DNA from 3 places in the Carnobacterium sp. genome. Region 3 is predicted to be linked to each of the others. Evidence: riboswitches for the same ligand, from Rfam matches in the RefSeq annotation. Region 3 holds a riboswitch; each other region holds the start of a gene.
What was found. A riboswitch is a leader RNA that binds a small molecule or an ion and turns the genes downstream of it on or off. The one in region 3 is predicted to bind thiamine pyrophosphate.

Region 1: linked by a shared signal. The riboswitch ahead of thiT (energy-coupled thiamine transporter ThiT) and the one ahead of thiT (energy-coupled thiamine transporter ThiT) in region 3 are both predicted to bind thiamine pyrophosphate.
Region 2: linked by a shared signal. The riboswitch ahead of thiM (hydroxyethylthiazole kinase) and the one ahead of thiT (energy-coupled thiamine transporter ThiT) in region 3 are both predicted to bind thiamine pyrophosphate.

Annotation. Positions count from the first base shown of each region.
Region 1 is NZ_JBEMBC010000029.1:6,334-10,627, forward strand. It holds gene cls (cardiolipin synthase) at 1-994, opposite strand, end outside; gene thiT (energy-coupled thiamine transporter ThiT) at 1,158-1,721, opposite strand; TPP riboswitch at 1,794-1,897, opposite strand; gene ABS911_RS07520 (GNAT family N-acetyltransferase) at 2,396-2,884, opposite strand; gene ABS911_RS07525 (HD domain-containing protein) at 2,938-3,603, opposite strand; gene ABS911_RS07530 (quaternary amine ABC transporter ATP-binding protein) at 4,052-4,294, shown strand, end outside.
Region 2 is NZ_JBEMBC010000016.1:8,578-12,871, reverse strand. It holds gene ABS911_RS04990 (YtxH domain-containing protein) at 1-43, shown strand, start outside; gene thiE (thiamine phosphate synthase) at 165-785, opposite strand; gene thiD (bifunctional hydroxymethylpyrimidine kinase/phosphomethylpyrimidine kinase) at 790-1,605, opposite strand; gene thiM (hydroxyethylthiazole kinase) at 1,602-2,345, opposite strand; TPP riboswitch at 2,489-2,587, opposite strand; TPP riboswitch at 2,645-2,743, opposite strand; gene ABS911_RS04970 (alpha-amylase) at 2,892-4,294, opposite strand, start outside.
Region 3 is NZ_JBEMBC010000081.1:2,836-7,129, reverse strand. It holds gene cls (cardiolipin synthase) at 87-1,538, opposite strand; gene thiT (energy-coupled thiamine transporter ThiT) at 1,692-2,252, opposite strand; TPP riboswitch at 2,338-2,441, opposite strand; gene ABS911_RS12370 (GNAT family N-acetyltransferase) at 2,531-3,025, opposite strand; gene ABS911_RS12365 (HD domain-containing protein) at 3,075-3,740, opposite strand; gene ABS911_RS12360 (quaternary amine ABC transporter ATP-binding protein) at 4,201-4,294, shown strand, end outside.

The DNA of each region.
Region 1 (4,294 bases), on a different contig from region 3:
CTTTAGCCATACTGATCATCTTAATATAGCCTTTTTTTATTTGTTCAAGATCTGAATCTGGACCGCTAGATACAACTTGGATATTTGTGTGTCCTTTTTTATCGATCAAAGGAAAATAATTTTCTTCATATTCTAATTTATGGTTTGAAACAGCTGCATTCCAGTCCATCAAAAAACGACTTTGTAAAGCTAACACTGCATTCCCTTGAATTTTCAAGTGGGTGTCTCTCCAATAGCCAAATTTCTTATATTCGCCTAAATACTCGTCTCCTACATTAAAACCACCGGTGTACCCAATTTTACCATCGATTACTACAATTTTCCGGTGATTCCGGTAGTTGAATCGTAAATTAACAATTGGCAGCTTAGATCCGAAAAAAGGTTCAGCTTTTCCACCTAATTTTTTTAAGGTCTTAAAAAATTTTGGTCTTAATGATCTAGATCCTAACGCATCATAGATGACTAGAACTTCTACTCCTGCAGCTGCACGTTCTTCCAATGCTGTAAGGACGCGTTTCCCAATTTTATCATTATGAATAATGTAATAGATCATATGGATATGATGTTCTGCTTTAGAAATATCTTCAATCAATGAATCAAATTTTTTTGCCCCATCGGTAAATAATTCAACCTTATTTCCTTTTGTTAAAATGGATTCATCACTTTCTAAAAACAAACTAGCCATTTCCTTGGCATTTTCAGACGCTTGTCTTTCAGATAATAATTCTTCATCATCAGCCAGCATTTCTTTCTGAGCTTGCACAAGCTCTGGCATCCCTATATTTTCTTGCGAATTAATATCAAATATTTTTTCGCGGGTCAATTTTTTCCCGATAAATAAATAAAAAATAAAACCTATACCTGGTAAAAGAATGAGCACAAGCAACCAAGCCCAAGTAGCTGCAATATCTCGTTTTTCGCGAAATACCGTGATAATAGAAAGTAAAACATTTAGAAAGTAGAGCCCTAAAATTATGTATAGTATAATGTTCATTCAGTTATTCCTCTCCACCTTGTTATTGTCTAATCTTACTACTTCCGTTTTCTTTTAGCTACTAGAAACTAGCTGTATAAAAAAAATAACTGTCAAAGAAAAAAAGAGACTGGAGTAATTATCCAATCTCTCAATCTATAGACTTATTTAAGTAAATCCAATCTTATTTTTTTGGTAAAAACAAGGTTGGCGTCGTTTTGGCCATGATGCATAAAACTACACTAGTAGCTATTCCCGTTGCTAAGGCACTTCCACCATTCGCAATAAATGAGTACCAAATGGGATTCATACCTTCTGGAGCATAGCTTCCCCAGAAATAATAACCTGCAATAAAGTGCCAAAAGAAACGGGCAATCGTTCCAATAATCGTTCCAATTAGAATAAATTGATACTGCTTGAATTGGTTATTTTCTTTAAAAGCAAGTTGTAAAGGTTTCCTAACTACACCTGCAAAACCAACAAATGCAAAAGCAACAAAATACTCTATAAACCCTTGTAATGGATGCAAAATGCTAGCATTTCCTATTAAAAAATGTAGTATCCCCCAAAGAAAACCTGCTGCAGTTCCTGCCACGAAACCACGTCTAAATGCAAACAAGGTCAACGGTATCATACCTAAAGAAATGGTAAATCCTGTTCCAATATTTGTTGGAATCAGGGACAATACAATAGCTAAAGCCGCAAATATTGTACCTTCTATCCAAACTCGTAATCGATCATTTCTCAAAAAAACTCCTCCTATTGTGCTGAACAGTGCCACACATCAAAGGAGGAGCTCGAATTATCATTATAAATAACATTTCGTCCCCGTCACAATCCCTACGCTCGTACTAACGAACAGGTTCCAAGGGTTAGAATCTATTGATTCAATCTCAGCTTTTTACAGCACCCCTTTGTGATGGTTGTTCATTTAATTTTTCTTACTCCATAAACATAACATTATTCTAAATAAATTTCAATTATAATAATAGGAACATTATCATTTATATTCATTTACATAAGTTTGAATTACTACCTTTGAACTAGACATCGGAAACTTAGTGCGTAGCTTAAACAGGTAAGTTAGAAGCTGCGTTACCAAGGCCACATAATGCTGGTTTTTCAGTCCATTCTCATCCTGACTATAAAACTTTTTGACCATGGTCTATTGTTTCAGGTGCTTGAAAAACAAATGGAAATCAAACTTTTTAGTGTAGGCATTCGCTTGAGTAATTTGCTCTTGCAAGTCCATAGGCAAATAGTTAAAAGAAACGGTTCAATCCATTTACAAAATGAATTTTTTTGTTTTATTCTTATCCATAAGACCATTCCTTTACAGTGGTCTTATGGATAAATCATCTTCCAACCATTGTAAAGGAGTAAAGGATTTTTTATTTTTACGAAAATTTGGATTGATCTATTTTAATGCAACACTAGTGCCTTTGAGTATATAAATTTATAGCCATCCAACTCTTTCACTTTGTTTTTAGTATCTTTAAATCCAGATTTTATATACATCATTTGTCCACTAATATTATCGTGATTGATTAATAGTATAATTTCATTAATTGAAGGGAAATGTTCATTAACAAATTTAGGCAGTTTTTCCATTGAAGCTTTACCATATCCTTGTTTTAAATACCGCTTATCAACTGAATGAGCTTTTAATAAAATAGCATGAGGATTTGAACCATAATTTAGAATAGCGTCTCCAGTTTGAAGGATAAAAAAGCTCACCATTTTATCCCCGTCTAACACTAAAATCGGATGTTTTTCACTTTCGTGTAAACTTTCTGTCATACCGTCCATAGGTTTCACTGTATATGGAGTTTCTTCTATTGTATAATCTTCTATCATAGGGATATCGCCTACCGTTGCTTCTCTTAATATCAGACCTTCCATCTCACCCATAACAAACCTCCTATACTTTTCATTTCAATCCGATTGAAATGAAAAGCCTCTGCTTATTTCTCCCCGTCCCATTCAGCGTAAAATTCTTCTAAATAAGCTTCCATATAAGAATGCCTTTTTTCAGCCATTTCCTTTCCAATACTCGTATTCATTTCGTTTTTTAATTTTAATAATTTTTCATAAAAATGCATAATTGCTGTATCTTCTCCCGAACGATATTCTTCTATTGTAATGTGATCTCGTGGTTTTTTTTCTGGATCATGAATTAACCGATTTTTTGAACCCGAGTAGGCCATAGTGCGTGCAATTCCAATTGCCCCTAATGCATCCAAACGATCTGCATCTTGAACAATTTTCCCCTCTATAGAAGATAATACCACTTTATTCGTTCCGCCCTTATAAGACATATGAAGAATAATTTCCATTATTTGTTCGATTTCTTGTTTGCTTAATGAAAATCTAGAAAGCCATACTCTGACCTTTTTCTCTCCTTCAGCTTCTGTTTTATTTAACTTGCCGTCTGCTACGTCATGTAAGAGAGCTGCCATTTCACAAATAAAGAGATTAATACTTCCTTTTTCCTTTTGCGCTATACTTTTAGTTAAATTTCGCACACGGTGAATGTGCCACCAATCATGACCACTAGCATCATCTTTTAAAAGTTGGTAGACATATTCTTCTGTCTCATTTATTATCTTTTTTTGCAATTCCGTTAACATCCATCGTTCACCTCTTTTTGGCCATTAAACTACTTAAAATAAGTTTATCAACCCCACTCAAAAATCACAAGTTATATGTCCAATGTAATTTTATTTTTTATCGATCATTTTCTAGAAAAGGACCAATAATCGACCTAAAAAAAAGTTTTTTCATTTTTTTTATTCATGCTCTAAGGTCCGTTATGAAGGCAAAACAAAGGTACTAAAGCTTATTTTTGAAAATGCTTTGGTTTTTCATTTGTTTTCATTCATGTTACACTGATTATTGTGTTCCATTTAGAACTATTTTTTTTATGAATAGTTGTCGTTGTTTTTCGTAAAAGGGGTTTTAGATAAAACTACTATAGAAAGTGGTTGGCTAGTCAATTTATGTTTGGATTCTCTCTTAATATCAATTTTGATTTACTAGTTTGAGATTCATACCTAAAAAGGGAAAGGAGATGTTATTTTGTCAAAAATAACTGTTGAAAATGTATCGAAAGTTTTTGGTAAAAAAACAACACAAGCCTTAGAAATGTTGAAAGAACAAAAATCTAAGCAAGAAATTTTAAAAGAAACGGGGGCTACTGTCGGAGTTAATAATGTTAGTTTCACTGTTGAAGAAGGTGAAATTTTCGTTATTATGGGATTATCTGGTAGTGGAAAATCAACTCTTGTTCGAATGTTTAATCGTTTAATCGATCCTACAAAA
Region 2 (4,294 bases), on a different contig from region 3:
TGCTCCTGACTTATCTGTTGAAGAAAGACGTGGACAATTATAGACCTAAAACGAACTTAAGATAAAAACAACACTCCCGCTAATGAGCAAATCATTAGCGGGAGTGTTGTTTATTTATGACTATTCAAATAATAAAGAAACGGTATATGGATCCTTTAAAACAATTAATTTATTCTTTTCGTTAGAAGGAGGTTTTTAACCGTTTGCCTAATATCTTTACTGCGACAGATAACTGAAATAACCGATACCCCGTCTGCTCCTGAAGAAAGAACGTCACTAGCATTTTCTTCTGTGATTCCTCCTATACCAACAATAGGAAAGTTATTAAACTGTTTTCGCATAACACTTAAAAAATGCAATCCAGCAGGAGGCTTCGCGTCTTTTTTAGAGCATGTTTTGTATATTGGACCAATTCCCACATAATCTGCTCCATTAAGTATTGCTTGTTCCATTTCTTTAGAATTGTGTACAGAAACGCCTACTATTTTTCCTTTCGCTTGTTTACGAAATCTAGAAAGAGCTAAATCTTCTTGTCCAATATGGATACCATCAGCATCTAGTTTAAGCGCTAGTTCAACATCATCGTTGACGATAAAAGGCACTTGATATGCTTGACACATTTTTTGGCAAGCACGAGCAAACTCTTCATAGATGATACCTGTTAATGCCCCTTCACCTTTTTCACGTAATTGGAAACATGTAATACCTGCTTTTAATGCTTCTTCAAGTGTTTTCAAAGGGTCTTTTGTGCAGTTCCTTGTTCCCATTATAAAATAGACGCTCAATATATTACAATCCACTTACTACTACCTCACAGATTCCTTGCTGACCATTATAAGCAAAATGATTTGTTGGTCCATGTCCATTTCCAATATGAAGAGGAGTGGAAATAGCTAGATGGATGAATTTTTTTGCTTCAATTATAGATTCCTTTATCGATAGTCCTTTTGCAATATTTGCTGTAAGAGCTGCAGAAAACGTACAACCTGTCCCATGTGTATCTTTTGTTTGTATACGAGGGGTGCTTATCGAAAAAGAATGCTGACGAGTGTATACTCTATCCGTTGCCTGTTCTCCATCTAAATGACCTCCTTTTATAATCACGCATTCAACCCCCATTTGAAGGATTTGCTGTGCAGCTTCTTCAATATCTTTAACCTCTTTAATTCGTCTACCTGTTAACAGTTCTGCCTCAGGAATATTTGGTGTGCAGATTGTTGTATAAGGAAAAAGTTTTTCTATTAATGTTGTTACTGCTGCATCCTGTAAAAGATTTGCTCCGCCCTTTGCGACCATCACAGGATCAACAATCAACGGAATATTTTGTTGTTGTATGATTTTAGCTACAACTTCAATAATTTCAGTTGAGAATAACATGCCGGTTTTAATTGCTTTTATAGAAAAATCATCCAGCACAGTTTGTACTTGTTGTTGTACAAATCTTGGTGATACTTCAAAAATGCCGTGGACTCCTAGTGTATTTTGGTCAGTTAATGCTGTAATAGCTGTTGTCCCAAATACACCAAGTTCTTGAAATGTTTTTACATCTGCTTGAATTCCAGCACCACCACCTGAATCTGATCCGGCAATTGTTAATGCAATCATTTCTCCATCTCCGCTAACTCTTGCAAGGCATTCATAAATTGTAAAGCAAACGTTCCTACCTCATTTGTACTATGCTCAGCAGCTTGTTTGTAGTCTTTTAGCGTTGTTGCTAAATCTTGCAGTTGATTTGTATCTCCAATAGCAAGAGACGCTGCACAGATAGCACTTAATAAACACCCAGTACCTGTAATGTGTGTCGCTATTTCCTTGCCTCCTGAAATATGAATTCCCTCATGCCCATCTGTTATAAAATCTGATTCACCTGTTACAATAACAAAGCACTTATACTGCAAAGACATTCGCTTTGCTACTAGAGCAATATCTATTTCACCTGTGCCGCTATCTACACCTTTTGATTGCCAAACCTCACCTGCAATTGCTGCTAATTCTCCTACATTGCATCGAATTAAATCAAACTGAATATTTTTTAAAAATAGTTGAACCAATTGTCTCCGATAACTTGTAGAACCAACGCCTACAGGATCCAACACTATAGGAATGGATAATTCATTGGCTTTTTTCCCAGCTAACATCATAGATTCTGCTGTACGATCATTCACAGTGCCAATATTAATAAGCAATGCTTGGGCAATCGACACTATTTCAGAGACCTCGTTCATTTCATCAGCCATAATAGGTGAAGCACCGACTGCAAGCAACCCATTCGCTGTAAAATTAGCAACCACATAATTTGTCATGCAATGCACTAAAGGAGCTTTTTTTTTAATTTGTACTAACATGTTTCATTCCTCTTTCCTCTACTTTTTTTGTCTGCCATTTCTTTCACTATTCATCAAAAAAAACTAATTTTCAGTCCTCCTTTATTTTGGACGCAAGCAAAAAAAAGCCTCTACAACAGTTGTAGAGGCTAAAAAAGTGTATAAGAAAAACACTAATCGCTCCCTACGTCAGTATTAACTAACAGGTTCAAAGGGTCAGGTTTTAACCTTCTCAACACAAGTGTGTCCCCCCGCAATTAAAAGTTTTACAAAAGAAAAACTCCCCATAAAAATGGAGAGCTCAGTACGTATAATCTAATACATATGTACATAGTGCTCCCTACGTCAGTGTTAACTAACAGGTTCAAAGGGTCAGGTTTTAACCTTCTCAACACACATGTGTCCCCCTGCAAAACATTTAATTACTTATAAGCTTACTATAGACAAACTATTTAATCAATTCTCTTAAGTAAATAGACATTAAGAGTACAAAAAATTAACTAATGAATAGACTTTTTCAGTCTATTCATTAGTTAGCAACAACTTGATCTTTTTCTTTTAGTTTAATTATTCTTCTTTATTAACCCATACAGATATGGATCCAGCTTCTACAAGAAAATGACCATTTCCTTCCTCATCAATAATTACTGTCTCCGCACAATTGCCTAAATAATCTTCATAAACAAATCCCTTTTTTTCTTTTCCTACAAGCATATCTTTATATCCTTCTTCACTATTTGAAATGACTACGGCACAGCCCTTTGGATACTCTTCATTTCCTGATCGAGTCCAACCAATACAATTTCTGTGATCAAAATAATCTGTTTGATTTCCATAAGCATAATTCTTTTTAAGGTACAATAATTTATCGATTATTTCACGTTGAGGTTCAATTGGGTTATCCCCTTTAATACCATAATAATCACCGTAAAAGAGCACTGGATAGCCTTCTTGTCTTAGTAAGATAACTCCATAAGCTGCAGGCTTAAACCAAGGTTCAACAAATGATTCAAGAGATTGGCTTGGCTGTGAATCATGATTGTCTACAAATGTTACAGCTTGTGTAGGATTGTTTTTGATTAATGTTTGGTCAAGTAAATGTGTCAAATCAAATTCATTACCTATTTTTGAAGCTTGTTCCAATTGATGATGTAAACCCACATCAAATAAATCCAACTTGTAATCTTGACTATCTAAGTAATTATTTAAACTAGAGTAATTTTGATCCCAATATTCTCCAACAATAAAGAATTGTTTGCCAAAATTAGATTCAATACTTTCACGTAATTCATAAATGAAATTTTCGTTGATGTGTTTGACTGCATCTAACCTAAATCCATCTACTCCCGTTTCTTCAATAAACCAGTTAGCCCATTTTTTTGTTTCTTCAATAACTTCTGGATGACTGTAATCAATATCAGCGTACATTAGGTAATCGTAATTGCCATATTCATCATCTACTGTTTTATCATCTGCCCAGCCTTTATTTTGTCCTTCAATGCGATAAATAGCTTTTTTCTCGTTTTCTTGATTGTAATCCGTTCCTGAAAAATGGTACCAATGCCATTGGAAATCAGAGTATTTTCCTTTTCTACCTGGAAAAGTAAACTCTGTCCATCCTTCAATTTCATAGGGTTCACTGATTGTTTGATTGCGATCATCCGGATCCACTTCAATCGCTTTAAATCGCTCAACTCCATCTGCACCTGCTTTATGATTTAAAACAACATCTGCATAAACTTGGATCTCGTATTTATGCAGCTCCTCAATTGCTGCTATTAGTTCCTCTTTTGTACCATATTTAGTACGCACAGTTCCTTTTTGATCAAATTCTCCTAAATCGTATAAGTCATAAATGCCATATCCATTATCTTTTTCCCCAGTACCTTTAAAACAGGGTGGAATCCATACACTTGTTACCCCGATTTCACTTAAATGTTTTGCATCTTCTTTTAACCGTTTCCAATGCT
Region 3 (4,294 bases):
ATTTGACGATTTTTGATTAATTTTTTCTCATAAAAAAAGATTTTGGAATTAGTATTCCAAAATCTTTCTTTAGCTAGCTTATGAGTTTATAGAATTGGAGAAAATAATCTAGAAAAAGTTTGTTTAAATTTCATCCATTTAGATTTATTATCAATGATTTCTTTTGTCAGTAGATAGCTTTTCTTCATATCTTCATAAAAGAAATTTTGCTGTTGCTGAGCAATCTTAGCATCATAGATAAAAACATTTACTTCAAAATTTAATTTAAAACTACGGATATCAAAATTAGCTGTTCCAATCGAACAGATATCTCCATCCACAACTACTGTTTTTGCATGTAAAAATCCATTATCGTAAATATATACTTCTGCACCAACTGCTGCCATAGCTTCAGCATAATACATGGTAGCCCGATAAATAAATGGATGATCTGGTTTATTCGGTATCATGATTTTAACATCAATCCCAGACATTATAGCAATTTGAATAGATTCCAATACTGAATCATCTGGAACAAAATAAGGCGTTTGAATAAAAACAGACTCTTTAGCCATACTGATCATCTTAATATAACCCTTTTTGATTTGCTCAAGATCTGAATCTGGGCCACTCGAAACGACTTGTACGTTCGTATGCCCTTTTTTATCAATTAAAGGGAAGAAATTTTCTTCATATTCCAATTTATGTTTAGGAACTGCTGCATTCCAATCCATTAAAAATCGACTTTGTAATGCAAGGACAGCATTTCCTTGAATTTTTAAATGGGTATCTCTCCAATAGCCAAATTTCTTATACTCGCCTAAATACTCATCTCCAACGTTGAAACCGCCAGTATACCCAATTTTCCCATCAATAATCACAATTTTACGGTGATTACGGTAGTTAAAACGTAAATTAATCAATGGAAATTTTGAACCGAAGAAAGGTTCAGCTTTGCCACCTAGTTTTTTTAATTTTTTAAAAAAACTAGGCTTTAACGATCGAGAACCTAAAGCATCATAGATAACTAGAACATCAACTCCAGCAGCTGCACGTTCTTCTAAGGCTTTAAGAACACGTTTTCCTATTTTATCGTTATGGATAATGTAATAGATCATATGGATGTGATGCTCCGCTTTAGAAATATCTTCTATTAAAGAATTAAATTTCTGTGCTCCATCAGTGAACAATTCAATTTTATTTCCTTTAGTTAAAATTGATTCGTCACTTTCTAAAAATAAACTTGCCATTTCTTTTGCGTTTTCAGTAGCTTGTTTAGCAGATAATAAATTTTCATCCTCTGCTAACATTTCTTTTTGAGCTTGTACGAGCTCTGGCATTCCTATATTTTCTTGAGACTTGATATCAAATATCTTTTCACGGGTCAATTTTTTCCCAATAAACAAATAAAAAATGAATCCAATTCCTGGTAAAAGAATCAATACAAGCAACCATGCCCAAGTAGCAGCAATATCTCGTTTCTCACGAAAAACCGTAATGACAGCAAAAACGATATTTAAAAAGAAAAAACCCAAAAGTATGTATGTGATAATCTGCATCGACGTATTCCTCTCCAACTTTATTATTAGTCAATCTTACTACTTCCCTAATTTTTTAGCTACTACAAACTAGCGAACTGCAGGAATTCATTACCAAAAAAGAGATTGGGCAGCTGCCACAATCTCTCACTTATTTATCCTTAAAAAAAATGGTTAATGTTTACTTTTTGGTAAAAACAACATTGGAGTCGTTTTAGCTATGATGATTAATACAACGCTTGTTACTATTCCAGTAACGAGTGCACTTCCACCGTTCGCAATAAATGAATACCAAATAGGATTCATTCCTTCTGGAGCATAACTTCCCCAAAAATAATACCCTGCAATAAAGTGCCAGAAGAAACGAGCTGCTGTTCCTAATATCGTTCCAAAGACAATTAATTGATATTGCTTTAGTTTTTTATTTTCTTTAAAAGATCGTTGGATAGGTCTGCTTACCAGACCTGCAAAACCAACAAAAGCAAAAGCAACAAAATATTCTATAAATCCTTGTAATGGATGCAATATACTAGCGTTTCCAACTAAGAAATGCAATACTCCCCATAAAAATCCTGATGCAGACGCTGCTATAAAACCATACCTAAATGCAAACAACGTTAACGGAATCATCCCTAACGAAATTGTAAATCCTGTTCCAATATTGGTTGGAATCAAAGATAACACAATTGCTAAAGCGGCAACTATCGTCCCTTCTATCCAAACACGTAACCTCATACTACTCAAAAAAAACTCCTCCTTCATGTGTTGAACAGTGCCACACATCAAAGGAGGAGTCCGAATAATCATTTTAACACTATTATTTCGTCCCCGTCACAATCCCTACGCTCGTACTAACGAACAGGTTCCAAGGGTTAGAATCTATTGATTCAATCTCAGCTTTTTACAGCACCCCTTTGTGATGGTTGTTCATTCAATTTTACTTCCATATAATATAGTACAATTATACTGATTTTTTGTCAATATACGATTTGATGATTCAACTATTAAGCAGATTAAACTAGACTGCCCTCAAGTATTTTTGAGTAAACAAACTTATACCCATCTGCTTCCTTTACTTTCTTTTTGGTATCTTTGAATCCTGATTTTAAATACATCATTTGTCCACTGATGTTATCGTAATCAATCAACAAAACAATCTCATTAATAGAAGAAAATCGCTCTTCTATATACTCCGGTAATTTTTCCATTGAAGCTTTTCCATATCCTTGCTTTTGATACCGTTTATCGACCGAATGGGCTTTTAAAAGAATAGCATTGGGATTTGAGACATAGTTTAATACCGAATTTCCTGTTTGAAGGATAAAGAAACCTACCATCGTATCTTGGTCTAAGATCAAGATAGGGTATTTTTCATTTTCATGTAAACTTTCAGTCATACCGACCATAGGCATCACTGTGTAAGGATTTTTTTCTATTATATAATCTTCTATCATAGAAACATCGCCTACTGTTGCTTCTCTTAGTATAATATTTTCCATCCTATTCATACACTAACCTCCACTGATTTATTGTATTAAACCTCTTTATAAGCCTACCTTACCTGTCCCCATCCCATTCAGCATAAAATTCTGATAAATAGTGTTCCATAAAAGCATGTCTTTGTTCTGCTAACTTTTTCCCAGGAGTTGTATTCATTTCTTCCCTTAGTTTTAACAATTTTTCATAAAAATGCATAATAGCTGTATCTTCTCCAGAACGATAATCTTCTATAGTAAGATGTTCACGTGGTTTTTTTTCCGGATCATGTATCAATCGATTTTTTGAACCTGAATAGGCCATTGTTCTAGCGATCCCAATTGCTCCTATTGCATCCAATCTATCTGCATCTTGAATAATTTTTCCTTCTATTGAAGTCAATTTAGTTTTATTTGTCCCACCTTTGTATGACATGTGAAGAATGATATCCATTATTTGTTCTGTTTCTTCTTCAGTTATAGGATGAGTTGAAAGCCAACTTCTAACTTTCTTCTCCCCATCAGCTTCTGTTTTATTCATTTTTTCATCAGCCACATCATGTAAAAGAGCCGCCATCTCGCAAATAAAGAAATTTATTTCTTTACGTTCTTGTTTTGCAATACTTTTTGCTAAATTTCTGACTCGATGAATATGCCACCAATCATGACCGCTAGCATCATCTTTTAATAATTTATATACATAGTCTTCTGTATGTTCAATAATTTTTTTTTGTAAATCTGTTAACATTTTTTCCACCTCATTTGTACTCTTCCAGCACTTCAAAATAAGTCTATCAATCCCACTAAAAAACCACAAGTTATATGTCAATTTTTATATCTTATTTTTTATCTTTTTTTACAAGAAACCTAAAAAGAAAACGCTTTTAAAAACTTTTTTTATTTTTTTTATTCCCCCTCTCAGGTCTGTCGTCAAGGTAAAACAACGGTATTAAAGCTTATTTTTGAAAATGGTTTTGTTTTTCATTTTTTTTTATTCATGTTACACTGATTATTGTGCTTCATTTTAAAAGTTTTTTTTTAATGAATAGATGTCGATTTTTCTTAAACATTTTTCAAAGAAATCAGCCATTTTACGAATGGTTTCTATAACAATTTATGTTTTGATTCTATCCTTATCAGATTGTACTTTATTCATTTTGATTCACTAGTTGACATTCATAAATAAAAAAAGGAAGGGGATGTTATTTTTGTCAAAAATAACTATTGAAAATGTTACAAAAGTTTTTGGTAAAAGAACAACACAAGCCTTAGAGTTGTTAAACCAACAAAAATCTAAGCAAG